2 regions of the Heyndrickxia sp. NPDC080065 genome follow, and region 2 is predicted to be linked to the other one. Evidence: predicted binding sites of a transcription regulator. Region 2 holds the regulator's gene; the other holds the start of a gene.
The links. Region 2 encodes LexA, which represses DNA repair genes until DNA is damaged. Its sites were predicted from a motif close to CGAACATATGTTCG; they were not measured.
Positions count from the first base shown of each region.

Region 1: a site for LexA is predicted at 5,782-5,795, ahead of uvrB (excinuclease ABC subunit UvrB). Genes of this name have one in related genera too.

Region 1 covers NZ_JBNNWS010000016.1:115,645-123,552, reverse strand. Annotated here, with positions in the region: gene ACQKP0_RS19170 (DUF1116 domain-containing protein) at 1-558, shown strand, start outside; gene arcC (carbamate kinase) at 659-1,597, shown strand; gene ACQKP0_RS19160 (RidA family protein) at 1,698-2,075, shown strand; gene ACQKP0_RS19155 (MFS transporter) at 2,424-3,683, shown strand; gene ACQKP0_RS19150 (CsbA family protein) at 3,921-4,178, shown strand; gene ACQKP0_RS19145 (hypothetical protein) at 4,314-4,688, shown strand; gene ACQKP0_RS19140 (RNA polymerase sigma factor) at 4,675-5,208, shown strand; gene ACQKP0_RS19135 (hypothetical protein) at 5,198-5,446, shown strand; gene ACQKP0_RS19130 (DUF2164 domain-containing protein) at 5,450-5,683, shown strand; gene uvrB (excinuclease ABC subunit UvrB) at 5,919-7,898, shown strand; gene uvrA (excinuclease ABC subunit UvrA) at 7,906-7,908, shown strand, end outside.
Region 2 covers NZ_JBNNWS010000004.1:61,716-69,623, reverse strand. Annotated here, with positions in the region: gene ACQKP0_RS05380 (N-acetylmuramoyl-L-alanine amidase) at 5-694, shown strand; partial or broken gene ACQKP0_RS05375 (transposase) at 767-961, shown strand; gene ACQKP0_RS05370 (hypothetical protein) at 1,764-1,889, shown strand; gene ACQKP0_RS05365 (VOC family protein) at 2,060-2,482, opposite strand; gene mscL (large-conductance mechanosensitive channel protein MscL) at 2,744-3,124, shown strand; gene lexA (transcriptional repressor LexA) at 3,216-3,839, opposite strand; gene yneA (cell division suppressor protein YneA) at 4,002-4,331, shown strand; gene ACQKP0_RS05345 (YneB family resolvase-like protein) at 4,335-4,982, shown strand; gene ACQKP0_RS05340 (DUF896 domain-containing protein) at 5,083-5,316, shown strand; gene tkt (transketolase) at 5,493-7,493, shown strand; gene ACQKP0_RS05330 (HAD-IA family hydrolase) at 7,523-7,908, opposite strand, start outside.

The DNA of each region.
Region 1 (7,908 bases), on a different contig from region 2:
AAAGCGATAATGGATGCAGCAAGACAAATTCAACATGGTACAGTTGTAACTGCAATGTGTCGTAACGGTTATGAATTCGGTGTCCGTATTGCAGGTATGGGTGACCAATGGTTTACTGCACCTGTTAATACACCACAAGGTCTATTCTTTACTGGATACGATCAAGACATGGCTTGCCGTGACATGGGTGACAGTGCAATCACTGAAACTTTCGGTGTAGGTGCAATGGCGATGATCGCTGCTCCTGGTGTTACACGCTTCGTAGGTGCTGGCGGTATGGACGATGCAGTTAACACAAGTAATGATATGATGGAAATTTGTATTGATCATAACTCTAACTTCTCTATCCCGACATGGGATTTCAAAGGTTCTTGTCTTGGAATCGATGCAAGAAAAGTTGTTGAAACTGGTATTGAACCAATTATTAACACTGGTATTGCCCATAAAGAAGCAGGAGTTGGCCAAATCGGTGCAGGTACTGTACGTGCTCCATTAGCATGCTTCGAAAAAGCAATCGATGCATATGCAGTAAAATTAGGATTAATTGAAGCAGAATAAGTTTTTAAAAGAGAGGTAGCTATTTTGGGTACCTCTCCTGATGATAATGACTGAAAATTGTGAATAATAAAATATTTAGATAATACAAGGAGATGTATTTATGAGTAAAAAAATTGTACTAGCCATCGGAGGAAACGCAATCATCAAAGAAGGGCAAAAGGGTACTCTTGAAGAACAACAAAAAAATATTAATGAAAGCTGTGAACCGGTTCTTGGATTAATTGAACAAGGAAATACAGTTGTTATTACCCACGGAAATGGACCTCAGGTTGGTAATTCATTAATTAAAACAGAAATGGCTAAATCAGTAATTCCTGAATATCCTCTCGACGTTTTAGATGCTGAGACTCAAGGAAATTTAGGTTATTTAATTCAACAAGCATTTAATAATAAGATGAAAGAACGTAATATCAATAAAACAGTTGCAACAGTCATTACACAATCAATAGTTTCTAAGGATGACCCTGCTTTTAATAATCCTACTAAACCTATTGGACCATTCTATACAAAAGAAGAGATAGACAAAATTCTTGAAACAGAGAAGATTTCTTATGTTGAAGATAGTGGTCGTGGATACAGACGTGTTGTTCCTTCACCAAAACCAATTCAAATTGTTGAGAGTAAAGCAATTGAAGCATTACTTGACAAAGAAATTACTGTTATTACGGCAGGTGGCGGCGGAATTCCTGTTATCGAAGAAAATGGAATTCTTAAGGGAACAGATGCGGTTATCGATAAAGACTTCGCAAGTGCACTTTTGGCAGCAGAAATTAATGCAGATTATTTATTTATCTTAACTGGTGTTGAACAAGTGGCTATTCATTTTGGAACACCAGAACAACAAAATTTATCAGAAATGACAATTGATGAAGCACTTCGCTATATGGAAGAAGGTCATTTTCCAAAAGGAAGCATGGGTCCGAAAATTGAAGCAGCTATTTTATTCTTGGAAAAAGGCGGTAAAAATGTCATCATTACTTCAATGGACAAGCTTCAAGACGCATTAGAAGGTAAAACTGGTACACGTGTAACGTTATAATATTTGTTCAATAATTACGCAGTAAATTATTTAAAGGGGCTATCTGACTCTTTGTTTTTCAGATAGCCCCTTTTTAGTTCTAACAAGGAGGAAAAGGTTAATGAGAAAAGCGATTCATGCAAAAGGTGCGGTTGCATCCGGTCCCTATTCACATGCGATTGATGGGGGAGAATATATATTTTTTTCAGGTCAAACATCCATGAACACAGCTTCCACAGAAGTCAAACCTAATGATATTGGAGAACAAACGCAGCAATGCTTTGACAATTTATTTGAAGTGTTTAAGGAGGCTAACCTAACTCCAGATGATGTCGTAAAAGTGAATGTATATTTAACCGATATGAATTATTTTAAAGAAATGAATGCAGTATATGAAAAACAGTTTGCGAAGCCATATCCTGCTAGAACGTGTGTAGCGGTAGTAGCACTTCCATTAGGTGCAGATGTAGAAATTGAAATGATTGCCAAAAGATCATAACATTAGAGAACTTAACTGTGTATCATAGGTAATTAGGGGATGTCTGATAGTAAAGTGTTAATGAGATTCTTTTATTTTCAATAAAAAAGTAAAAAATTTGTATAACTTCGGGTCTTTCATCATTTAGAAATTACCTAGAAACAACATTCCCCTAAACCTCTGAATAAATTCAGCCCTTTTGAACAATATATTATTCAGAATGGCTAAATTCCAGAAATAGTGTTCTTATCAAACAATTGTATATATGAGAGATTGTCTAATTTAGCTAGTGTAATTTATTTTCTTTTCCTTCAAAATATAGAACGAATTCATTTAAGCCTAAAGAGAAACACCTAGAGGGGGGAAAACATGTCAACTGAAACAATAAGAAAAAAAGATGACTTCGTTAAAACTAAGTTTAAAATTCCATATTGGTGGAAGGTAGTTTTTGCATTTTCATTAGGATGGATGTTTATTAATGCTAATAAATACTTTTTAAACCCTATTTTGGATAATATTGGCTTAGATTATCATCTTAACAACTCGCAACTCGGATTGGTAAATAGTATTTTCTTTTTAACATACACGATCGCACAAATTCCTGCTGGCTCGTTCGCCGATAAATTCGGCAGGAAAAAGCTGCTTGTTATTGGATTTATTTTATATGGAGTATTAACTGGTGTCTCTGGTATATTAGCTGGTTTTACAGGATTTTTAGTAGCTAGGGCACTTGCTGGACTAGCTTCAGCTACTTATTACGGTCCACAATTTGCCTTATCCTCCGAAGCGATCCCAGCTAAAAATAGAACAGTTGGAAGTGCAATCATTAATAGTGGATCAGGGCTAGGGATTGCTTTAGGGTTTATTTTGTCCAGTACATTGGTATTGGATATGGGAATGAGCTGGAGAATTCCATTTTATATCTTTGGGGTGCTCACGGTTCTTGTCGGTATTGTTATTTCACTAATGGTTAAAGAGAATAAAAAAACTATGCCAAAAGAGGCAACTAATGAGGCGACAAAACCTGAGGAGAAAGTATCAGTTCTATCATTATTAAAGAACCGTAATTTATTAGTGGTCTTTTTTGTACTGTTTTGCTCTATTTATGGTTTCACTGTCGTTGTAACATGGCTTCCGAAATATTTATTAACTGAACGAGGATTTGCTGGGAGTGAGGTTGGCTTTATTTCGGCTTTAGTACCATTGGCTGCGATACCTGGTGCTTTACTTTTCAGTTATTTAACAGACAAAATGGGAAAGAAGAAACCATTTGCATATATCCTGATTCCAATAGCAGCGATTGCATTATGGGCAACGGTTTATGTAAATAGTGTTCCACTTTTAATTGTCGCATTAGTTGTTTATGGATTATTTGGAAAAATTGCTTTAGATCCACTCCTGATCGCTGCGGTCTCTGAGAATGTTAAAGAATCAAATTATGGAGTAGCGTTTAGTCTTTATAATTTTATGGGGATGCTTTCCTCAATCATTGCACCATTCTTTACAGGTCTATTAGCAGATCTTACGGGCAGTATGGCATCCGGGTTTTACTCAGCAGTTATTGTTCTTTGTATAGGAATGATCATTATGATGTTCTTTAAAGAAGAGAAGAAAAAAGCAAGTATTTAATGAAGGCTTTTTTCGCATTTGACTTAATTAAGAAAATGAAAAGTGTTTAATATTTTCTCAAAGAAATACTGCCGACTAGGTATGATTTATGTTTATTAAACGTAGTATATTAAATGAGATTACCAAAAAATGAATTAAAGGAAATTTAGAGTCTTAAGAAATTTATTCCTACCTCTTGTATTTTTTTCAGTTTTAGAAAAAAATAGAGGTAGGATTTTTTTCTTAGAGGTGAGGTTTATGCTAGATAAAATTATTGCGGCAATCTTTCTGCCTGGAATTCTTGTCGTTTTTTTCACCAGGGTTACATATAATCACATCGTTGGATTAGTATTAACGGTTGCATTGATCGTTGCTTCTGTATATAAAGGATATACTCATACATGGGTATTGTTTATCATTGATGCAGCTTCATTAACCATTGGTTTTTACTATGCAAATAGAATGGTCAATCGGAATAAAAAGAAACCAAAAGATACTGAAAGTAAAAACGCTTAGTGCATATGATTACAGATGCAATGAGCGTTTTTCTTTATTTTAAAATCAGATAGTTTGTAAAATAATAAATTAATCAGAACTTTTTCCACCTTTCATTTGTATAAGTATGTAAAATAGGAGAAAGGTGGTTTTATTATGACATCAATCGGCTGGATCATAAGTAGTGCTGTCGTGGCAGTTCTTGGTACCACTTTTGCAGGTGTCGTTGCTACGATGCATAAAAAAGTAGTAAAAGATCGTTGGGGGAAAGTTGATTTTAAAAAAACTGATATTTACTTTTATTGGACTCGTTGGGATACAATTATCTTAATATCGGCGATATACACCTTTCTTTGTATAATAGGATTATTTATCTTTTTACTAAGAGGGGATACAATAGCGAGCCCAATTATTCAGTTTTTTATTCATCAAACCTTTGTTTTTAGCCTACTCACATTTATTTGGTTAATTACAAAACTTGCTTTTGTTTATAAAGGAATTAAAGAGCGGTGGTCAGATGAGTTTAAATAATTGCGAAGAATTATTTATCGAGTTTCAACAAGGAAAGCTTGATGCACTAGATTCGATTTATTTAGCTTATAAAAACCCCCTATATTGCTTTATTTATCGTTATACAAACAATGAACAGCTCAGCATTGATATTGTTCAAGATACATTTGAAAAGCTTCATAAGAAAAAACATCAATATAATCCTGAAAAGGGATCATTCAAAACCTATTTATTTCAAATTGCCTACAATACGATGATAACGAAAATAAACCGTCAAAATCGTCTTAAAGCCTTACTCCCTTTTCTAGCCCAGCCAATTTCTCAGCCTATATCGTCAGAGGAAAAATTAACGGTTCGGGCAGCCCTACAAGCGTTGCCGGAAAACTTGCGTGCGGTAGTTATTTTAATGTATTATCATGATTTAACTCAAAAGGATATAGCAGAGGTCTTAAATATTCCGCTAGGAACCGTGAAATCAAGATTGAGTCGTGCACTTAAGAGATTAAAAGAAGACTTAGAGGTGAAAGACGATGAAAAATAACCAGGAAGAACAAGACGCCTTACTAAAAAAAACATTACACGAATTCGAAATATCGGTTCCTGATTTTTCTGTAAAAAAGTCAAGAGCAAGTCGAATCGCCAATTGGTTTTTTGCCCCGGTAATGATACCATTTTTTGAGAAGGATATCTCGTTCAAAACCTTTAAGCTCGTTCAGGTAATACCGATTATTATGGTTGTTTTGATGACTATTCCATTCTTATTCATTAAGGGGTTTTAGCAGATGAAAATATCAAAAGAAATGAAAGAAAATGCAATTAGAGAGATCCAACATTTTTTTCTGAATGAAAGAGATGAAGAAATAGGAGACCTGGCTGCGGAAAATTATTTTATATTTATAAAGGAAAAACTAGGTCCCATTTTTTATAATCAAGCCATTTATGATGCGCAAAAAATGGTGAATCAACGGATGAATTCTTTAGAGGAAGAGCTATTTACATTAGAAAAAAGAATATAGTAAAAAGAAAAGAACCAATTTTGAGGTTCTTTTTTATTATTGGTTGTTTTCGTAAAGATTTTTGCTTTTCGTAAATAGATCCAATCCCTAATTAAAACCGAAAATTTGTTCGCTTTTTTCTGGTTAAGAAACACCTGTTTGTGGTAAAATAAGAAGTATGAATAAAATGTGTAATCTAGGTCTTAGAAAAAAGGCTAACTATAGAGCAGTCTTTAATGGATGGGAGGAAAATCAATTGAACGAGCAATTTGAGCTAGTGTCGAAATATCAGCCGCAAGGGGATCAGCCAGGAGCGATTCGAAAAATTGTTGAAGGAATTCGCAGCGGAAAAAAATATCAAACCTTGCTAGGTGCAACAGGAACGGGGAAAACATTTACCATTTCCAATGTCATTAAGGAAGTGAATAAACCAACATTAATCATTGCTCATAATAAAACATTGGCAGGACAGCTGTACAGTGAGTTTAAGGAATTTTTTCCGAATAACGCAGTTGAATATTTTGTAAGCTACTACGACTACTATCAACCAGAAGCCTATGTCCCACAAACTGATACATTTATCGAGAAGGATTCAAGCATAAATGATGAAATCGATAAATTACGGCACTCAGCAACCTCTTCCTTATTTGAAAGAGATGACGTCATTATTATTGCGAGTGTTTCCTGTATTTACGGTCTAGGTTCTCCGGAAGAGTATCGGGAAATGGTGCTTTCATTAAGAACGGGTATGGAAATAGAAAGAAATCAGCTCCTTCGCAAATTGGTCGATATTCAGTTTGCAAGGAACGATATTGATTTTCAACGCGGAACCTTTCGTGTAAGAGGAGATGTCGTTGAAATTTTTCCTGCATCAAAGGATGAGCATTGTATCCGTGTTGAGTTCTTTGGTGATGAGATTGATCGAATCCGTGAAGTGGATGCGTTAACAGGTGAAATCATCGGTGACCGTGAACATGTAGCTATTTTTCCAGCATCCCACTTCGTAACGAGAGAAGAAAAAATGCGAGTAGCCATCCAAAATATTGAAAAAGAATTGGAAGATCGTTTAAAGGATCTACGAGAAAATAATCGATTGTTAGAAGCACAAAGGCTTGAGCAGCGGACAAATTATGACTTAGAAATGATGCGGGAAATGGGTTTTTGCTCAGGTATTGAAAACTATTCCCGTCATTTAACACTACGCCCTTCAGGATCCACACCATATACACTACTAGACTATTTCCCTGAAGACTTTTTAATTGTTGTTGACGAATCGCATGTGACCCTTCCTCAAGTTCGCGGTATGTATAATGGTGACCAAGCGCGTAAGCAGGTTCTTGTTGATCATGGTTTCCGCTTGCCATCTGCCTTAGATAACCGCCCATTAAAATTTGAAGAATTTGAAAAGCATGTACATCAAATTGTTTATGTATCGGCTACACCTGGACCATATGAGATCGAACACACACCTGAAATGGTCGAACAAATTATTCGTCCTACCGGTCTTCTTGACCCGACAATTGATGTACGCCCAATTGAAGGCCAAATAGATGATTTACTAGGTGAAATTAATGATAGAGTGTCCCGAAACGAGAGAGTACTCGTCACAACATTAACGAAAAAAATGTCAGAAGACTTAACGGATTATTTAAAGGAAGTTGGGATAAAGGTTCAGTATCTTCATTCAGAGGTTAAAACATTAGAACGAATCGAAATCATTAGAGATTTGCGGCTTGGAAAATATGATGTTCTAGTGGGAATTAATCTTTTAAGGGAAGGACTTGATATCCCTGAAGTATCATTAGTTACGATACTTGATGCAGATAAAGAAGGTTTCCTTCGTTCAGAACGTTCACTAATTCAAACGATTGGTCGTGCTGCCCGTAATGCTCGCGGGCAAGTAATTATGTATGCTGACAAAATAACGGATTCTATGGCAAAAGCGATTGAAGAAACAAAGCGTCGCCGTACGGTACAAGAAGAATACAACAAAAAGCACGGCATTACACCGCAAACGATTCAAAAGGGTATTCGGGATGTGATTCGTGCAACCCGTGCAGCAGAAGAAACAGAAGAATATGTAACTACAACAAAGCCAACTAAATTAACAAAAGCTGATAGAGAAAAATTAATCCTACAAATAGAAACAGAAATGAAAGAAGCAGCAAAAGCCCTCGACTTTGAACGAGCAGCACAGCTTCGAGACACACTATTAGAATTGAAAGCGGAAGGATGACGTTTTAATG
Region 2 (7,908 bases):
TAAAATGTTTAAATTATTCTTAGATCCAGGTCATGGTGGTACTGATTCAGGTGCAGTTGGTAACGGAATCATGGAAAAGAACATTACATTACAAATTGCTTTAAAGATTCGTGATATTCTTTCAGCTGAGTACAGTGATGTATCCATTTTGATGTCACGGACGGCAGATACATTTCCATCTTTGAGTGATCGTACAAATGCCGCTAATTCATGGGGCGCTGATTATTTTCTATCCATTCACATTAATGCAGGTGGGGGAACTGGATTCGAAAGTTATGTTTATCCAGGAGTAGGCGCTCCAACAACAACTTATCAATCAACTATCCATTCCGAAGTAATGAAACTTAATCAATTAACGGATCGTGGAAAGAAACAATCTGATCTACACGTTTTGCGTGAATCTAATATGCCAGCACTATTAACTGAAAATGGCTTTATTGATAATGGTAACGATGCTGCAAAAATGCAGAGTGCTACTTGGATTGAAAATGTAGCTAGGGGGCATGTAAATGGACTAGCTAGTACGTTTAATCTTCAAAAGAAAAGTGGGGCTGTTTATCATACGGTAGTGTCCGGTGATACTGTTTATTCGTTAAGTAGACAATATGGCAGCACGATTGATCAAATAAAAACATGGAACAACCTTGACGATAATTACACTATTTATGTAGGACAAGTTCTTAGAGTTAAATAAAAGCGATGGCATATTGTAGAAATGAGAACCCTAGGCTAGGCCTAGGGTTCTAAAAAGCTTCCTGCGTCTTAATTTGTAGGATATTTAAAAGGAAAAGCAGCTTAATGATATTTGACCGTCATGAAAATTTGAAGTAATCGATATTGAAATCGGAAATTTTGGTATACAGGATATTATGTGGACACGGTTAGATGAAACAAAAAGGTAATAGAAGAATACATAAGAAATCAATTACAAGATGATATTATGGCAGAACAATTAAGTTAGTCATTTATACTAATGACTTAAAAATGCATAAAAGCCTTAAGGTAAATGAATTGTACAAACCATCCTTCTTTTTCATAAATTACAAAGTAAGAAATTTCAAACTAGAAGGAGGAAGGAAGTATGATTATAGTTAGAAAACAATCCTCAAAACTTAAGAAAATCTTATTGAATTTCTTGGTGATGTCAGTACTATTTCCAGGTTTTATAGTAGCGGTGAGAAAAAAACGTAAGTATATAAAATTATCTTAATTAACGCATCCTTTGTGGGTGCTTTTTGTGCGACTTGCAGTGGCATAGAGTGTTGACTCTTTCTTATCTGACTGAGACGCCATTTCGGTGAAACTGCTGGAAGAGGATAATGAAAATGAATCCCAGATGATGAAAATTCACCCACAAGGAGACTGCACTAGCTCGGGAAGCCTAATCTAGGGAAATACTGTGAGGTATGTCAGATCTAATGGTGTTTTAGTAAGAAAGATAAGCCTTATGCAAGTAAGTAAGGATTAGATCAACAAAATATCATACAGTAGTTAAAGGAGATACTGTATCAGCACTTGCTAAACAGTATGGTACTTCTATTAAGCAGATCGTATATTGGAATAAGCTTAAGGATCCAGATCTTATCTATGTAGGACAAAAATTAAGGGCCAAATAGAATATTTTAACATCATTGTACAAATATTAATATTGCACCCTTTGTTTGCCTTCCAAGTAAAAAGCCCCTATTTTTCAATAGGGGCAGATTGTAATAATTGTTCTTTTCTTTCTTCCAGCAGTTTTTGAAATTCCTCAATATCCTCTAGTGTGGCATGATTGGTTGGATAGTAATGACATTCCAAATGTAGAACATCATTTATTTTTATATAATGATGGTGTATTTGAAGTTATTAGTGATTACGAACCAAAGTTCATTGTTCATACTCATTGATTACTTGCCCAAAAACCACTATATTAGTGGTTTTTATTTGTGTTCATAAGGTAAAGCTATTCAGTAATTCGTAGCCCAGGTATAAACGAATTCCGTCTTTTGTTCCGGTGGGGGAAGCAACAGTTTTGGGAGCTACCGAAAAACAATATAACCAGTGCCACTAGTAATAATTATTCAAAGTCATCCCATTGCGGATTCCATACAACTTCCCACAGGTGACCATCTGGATCTTGGAAGTAACCAGAATACCCACCCCAAAAAGTGTCATGTGCTGGAACGGTAATAATAGCCCCAGCATTCTTTGCCTGTTCCATAATGCTATCAACTTCATCTTTACTAAATACATTATGACCGATAGGAAATTCAGTAGGACTTGGAGCACTTTGATCAAGCTTTGTATCGTGGGCAATGCTTTTTCGGTTCCAAATTGCTAGCTTCAAGCCGTTATGTAAATCAAAAAAAGCAACAGCACCATGCTCAAATTCTTTACCAACTATGCCTTCAGTATGTAGTTGTAAACCATCACGATAGAATTTCAATGATCTTTCTAAGTCGTCAACACCTATTGTAAGTACTGTGATTCTTGGTATCATAACATGTGGCACCTCCAGGGGTTATAAGTAGTGACTTTAGTATAACAGAACAACTTATTCAGATTATTAAAAAATTTATACTGATGGAAAAATAATAATTTAAAAATCTATTTTGTCATCTATACAAATGAAAAAGAAGTCTTGTGTAAAAAAGTAATATAAAATATTATTTAATACATATGCCCTTATAAAATCATACTAAAAACGAAATTTATTCTTGGGTAATTATTCAATAATATAGTTTAAGGGGGAGTCTATTTTATGTTAAATGATTTTAAAAAGTTCGCCTTAAAAGGCAATGTTATGGATTTAGCTATCGGGGTAATCATTGGAGCTGCATTTGGGAAGATTGTGTCTTCTTTAGTTGGAGATATTGTTATGCCGATTTTAGGTACACTTTTAGGAGGGTTTGATTTTACTGATCTTCATATTGCAAAAATTAAATATGGACAGTTTATTCAAAATGTCGTTGACTTTTTAATTATCTCCTTTTCAATCTTTTTATTTATTCGTTTCTTTGAACGTTTTAAGAAAAAAGAAGAGACAGTTGAACCAGAACCGACTTTATCAAATGAAGAAAAATTATTAGGGGAAATACGTGATCTTTTAAAAGAAAGAAACAACCTATCTGACAAAAATTGATATATGGTTACGTTAAAGTTGCTGAAGTCCAAAAAAACATCCATAATAATCGTTTCATACTTGAAAACGATTATTATGGATGTTTTTACAATTAATGCACCAACTGCCGATATAGCCCGATTACTTTCCCTAGAATTGTTACATTATTTAAAATAATAGGAGCCATTGTGGAATTTTCGGGTTGTAGACGGAAATAGTTTTTCTCTTTAAAAAATCTCTTTACTGTTGCTTCATCGTCCTCTGTCATAGCAACAACAATATCGCCATTTATAGCGGTTTGCTGTTGTCGAACAATAACATAGTCTCCATCTAAAATACCTGCCTCAATCATACTTTCACCGACAATTTCTAACATAAAAATGTTTTCGTCAGCAGGGGCAAGCTGTTCTGGAAGAGGAAAAAACTCTTCAATATTTTCGATAGCCGTAATAGGTAATCCTGCAGTTACTTTTCCGAGTAAAGGAACGTTTACAACATTTTGCTGAGGGATATTTTCTGAATCTAAGTCAAGTATTTCAATTGCACGTGGCTTAGTAGGATCTCTCCGTATTAATCCTTTAGTTTCTAAACGAGATAAGTGCCCATGTACGGTTGAACTTGATGCAAGACCAACTGCTTCTCCAATTTCACGAACTGATGGCGGATATCCTTTAGATTTAACTTCCTGTTTAATAAAATCCAGGATATCCTGTTGTCTTTTTGAAAGTTTTGTCATTATTTACACCCCGACTATTAAACTTTTCTTTAGCTTGATTCCATTATAGCATTATCTTTCCAACTATACAAACATAAGTTCGAAAAAAAGTGTTGACTTCAAACAAGTGTTCGCACTATAATAAAATCAATTAAACGAACATATATTCGAGGGTGATGAAAAATGCTTATTTTATGGAAAAAATATTCTTATGTTATTATGTTAATAGTTTTGTCATTATTCATAGGTTTATATACTTTGCTATCTACTAAGGATGAATCAAATTCTTATCAAGAAATAATCATAACTGAAGGACAATCACTATGGAAACTGGCCCAGATCTATTCGGAAGAGCATTCAATGAATTCTCAGGAATTTATAGATTGGGTATCAGAAAAAAATCATTTGAGAAATGATATTATTAAACCAGGTGAAAAGATTGTTATACCAGTAAAAGTAAAGAGTCAATTAAACGATAAAAATCAACTAGCATTAGATTTGGAGAAAAAATAAAGAATGAAAACAATTATATATTGCCGCGTTAGTACAAAAAAACATACGCAGGAAACCTCTTTAGAAAGACAGGAATCTGAATTATTAGAGATCGCTGATAAATGGAATTTGCAAGTGGTTGAAGTTATACTTGATCAAGCGAGCGGGTATCATCTAGATCGCCCTGGGGTATTGGGTATGCTAGATATTATTAAACGAGAGAAAATAGAGGCGGTTTTAGTTCAAGATGAAACAAGACTTGGAAGAGGAAATGCAAAAATAGCTCTTCTTCACTTTCTTTTTAAAGAAGGTGTGCAAGTGTACAGCATCTCTCACCAAGGGGAATTAGAACTATCAGAGTCCGATTCGATGGTGCTAAATATAGTAAGTATGGTCGAGGAATATCAACGAAAATTACATAATTTGAAGATTAAAAGAGGTATGAAAAGGGCTGTTGAAAAAGGGTTTAGGCCAGAAAATAACCTTAAAGATCACGGGAATGAGAGTGGACGTGAACGAAAAGAGCTGCCGATTGAAGAGATTATTAGATTAAGGGAAAATGAACTAACATTTTCAGAGATTGCCGCAACTCTAAGGGGATTTGGATATGATGTTTCAAAAGCTACTGTCCATAGAAGGTATCAAGAATATATTCGACAAGAAGAAGAGTAAATAGTCTTTTTTTCTTGATTACTCCTTTTAGATCTAGTATTATTACCCTAAATAAAATGGAATTAAGATATTGTAGTTCTACACAAAAAGGAGTAGCAGTATGCTTTCTAAAGATAAAATAGCAAGAATTAATGCCTTGTCAAAAAAGGCTAAAAATCAAGGATTAACTGAAGCTGAAGCAAAGGAACAATCTCGTCTTCGTCGGGAGTATTTGGAGAGTTTTCGTTCGTCTATGAAAAATACGATTGAAACAGTACGTGTTATAGATCCTAATGGGAATGATGTAACACCGCAAAAAGTACGTGAAGTTCAAGAGAAAAAAAGACTGCATTAAACGACAGGATTTACAACTAAAGGCTGATTATTCAGCCTTTTTATTATGTATTTGTTCATTTAGAATAGGATATTTGGCTAAAGAAAAAACTATACTTCAAAATAGTTGAGTTATAATATAAACATGTTTAATATTAAGGTGTGAAGTACTTTATGTATAGAGAGGATGTTTGTACATTGTTTGATAAAACAGATCAGTTAGCAGTTACAACTATACGTACACTATCTATTGATGCTATTGAAAAAGCAAATTCTGGTCATCCAGGACTGCCTATGGGAGCAGCACCAATGGCATATACACTTTGGACTAGAATTATGAATCATAATCCAAAAAACCCAGAATGGTTTAATAGAGATCGTTTTGTATTATCTGCAGGACATGGATCTATGCTTCTTTATAGCTTGCTCCATTTAGCTGGATATGGGTTGAGTATGGATGAAATAAAACAATTTCGTCAATGGGGCAGTAAAACACCAGGACACCCTGAATTTGGACACACAAAAGGTGTTGAAGCTACAACTGGTCCATTAGGTCAAGGGATTGCTATGGCAGTTGGTATGGCAATGGCTGAACGTCATATGGCAGGTGTTTATAATAAAGATAATTACGAAATAGTCAATCATAATACATATGCAGTTTGTGGTGATGGAGACCTTATGGAAGGTATTTCAAGCGAGGCTGCATCACTAGCTGCGCATTTAAAATTAGGTCGACTTGTTGTTTTATATGATTCAAATGATATCTCATTAGACGGTGACCTTGACAAATCATTCTCTGAAAGTGTAGAAGGCCGCTTTAAATCTTACGGTTGGCAGTACATTCGAGTAGAGGATGGAAATGACTTTGAATCTATTGCTAAAGCACTTGAAGAAGCAAAATCAGATGTTACACGTCCAACGATCATTGAAGTAAAAACTGTAATTGGCTATGGATCACCTAACAAATCTGGAAAGTCTGCTGTACACGGTGCACCACTAGGGGCAGATGAATTAAAATTAACAAAAGAATATTATAAATGGACATTTGAAGAAGATTTCCATGTTCCATCTGAAGTATATGATCGTTTTAATGAAAAAATTGTGGAACCAGGAATTAAAAAAGAACAAGAATGGCAAGAGCTTTTTGCAGGATATAAAGAAGCCTTTCCTGAATTAGCTGAACAATTAGATCGAGCAATCAAAGGGGAACTTCCAGAAAATTGGGATCAAGATATTCCTGTATATGAAGAAGGGAAAAGCTTGGCAAGCAGAGCTTCAAGTGGTGAAGTGTTAAATGCAATTGCTAAGCAAGTTCCAACATTCATTGGCGGATCTGCGGATCTTGCTGGATCAAATAATACGATGATTAAAGGTGAAAAAGATTTCACTCCTGACAACTATGAAGGACGTAATATTTGGTTTGGAGTTCGTGAGTTTGCAATGGGTGCAGCTATGAATGGAATGGCACTTCACGGAGGCTTGCAAGTTTACGGAGGTACGTTCTTTGTCTTTTCTGATTACTTGCGTCCTGCAATTCGTTTAGCAGCTCTTATGAATTTACCTGTAACATATGTTTTCACTCATGACAGTATTGCCGTTGGTGAGGATGGTCCAACACATGAACCAATTGAACAATTACCATCTTTAAGAACAATGCCGAACCTTTCTGTTATTCGTCCGGCAGATGGAAATGAAACAGCTGCGGCATGGAGACTAGCTTTAACATCTAAAGATAAACCAACTGCACTTGTTTTAACAAGACAGGGATTACCTACTCTTAAAACAACTGCTGAAAATGCGCAAGATGGTGTTTCAAAAGGTGCCTATGTTGTTTCTCCTGCTAATAGTGAAATTGCAGATGTTTTATTACTTGCATCAGGATCTGAAGTGAATCTTGCTATTGAAGCCCAAAAGGTACTTGAACAAGATGGAATTCACGCGTCTGTTGTAAGTATGCCATCATGGGATCGCTTTGAACAACAAAGTAAGGAATATAAAGAGTCAGTAATTCCAAAATCAGTGAAAAAACGTCTAGCAATTGAAATGGCAGCTCCATTTGGTTGGGAACGCTATGTCGGTGATGAAGGGGATATATTAGGAATCAATGGATTCGGCGCATCTGCACCAGGTGGAATAATTTTGAAAGAATACGGATTTACCGTTGAAAATGTAGTATCTCGTGTGAAAAACTTATTGTAATATTAAAAGTAAAAGGAGGATAATTTTGGTTATCCTCCTTTTGAAATATTCACCACATTGGAAAAATCTTTATAATCAGAAAGATAGAAATCCGCTCCGGGTTGATTGTTTTGAAAAAGACAAGTGTAAATCCCTAATTTCTTTCCTGGTAAAATATCAAGTTCGCGATCACCTATGATTAAATCTAATTGGTGATTTTTGTGCAAATATTCGTATGATGCAGGATGAGGTTTTCGTGGGTATCCATCATCAATCGTAATAATTTCAGTAAAATATTGATTCCAATTATAATAATCTAAAATATCATTAACACCTTTTCTTGTTTTATGGGTCATGATAACATTATTATTCGCAAACTTTAAAATATTTTCTACATGAGGAAAGGGAAGCATGTCTTTTGGAGAAATCTTGTCTT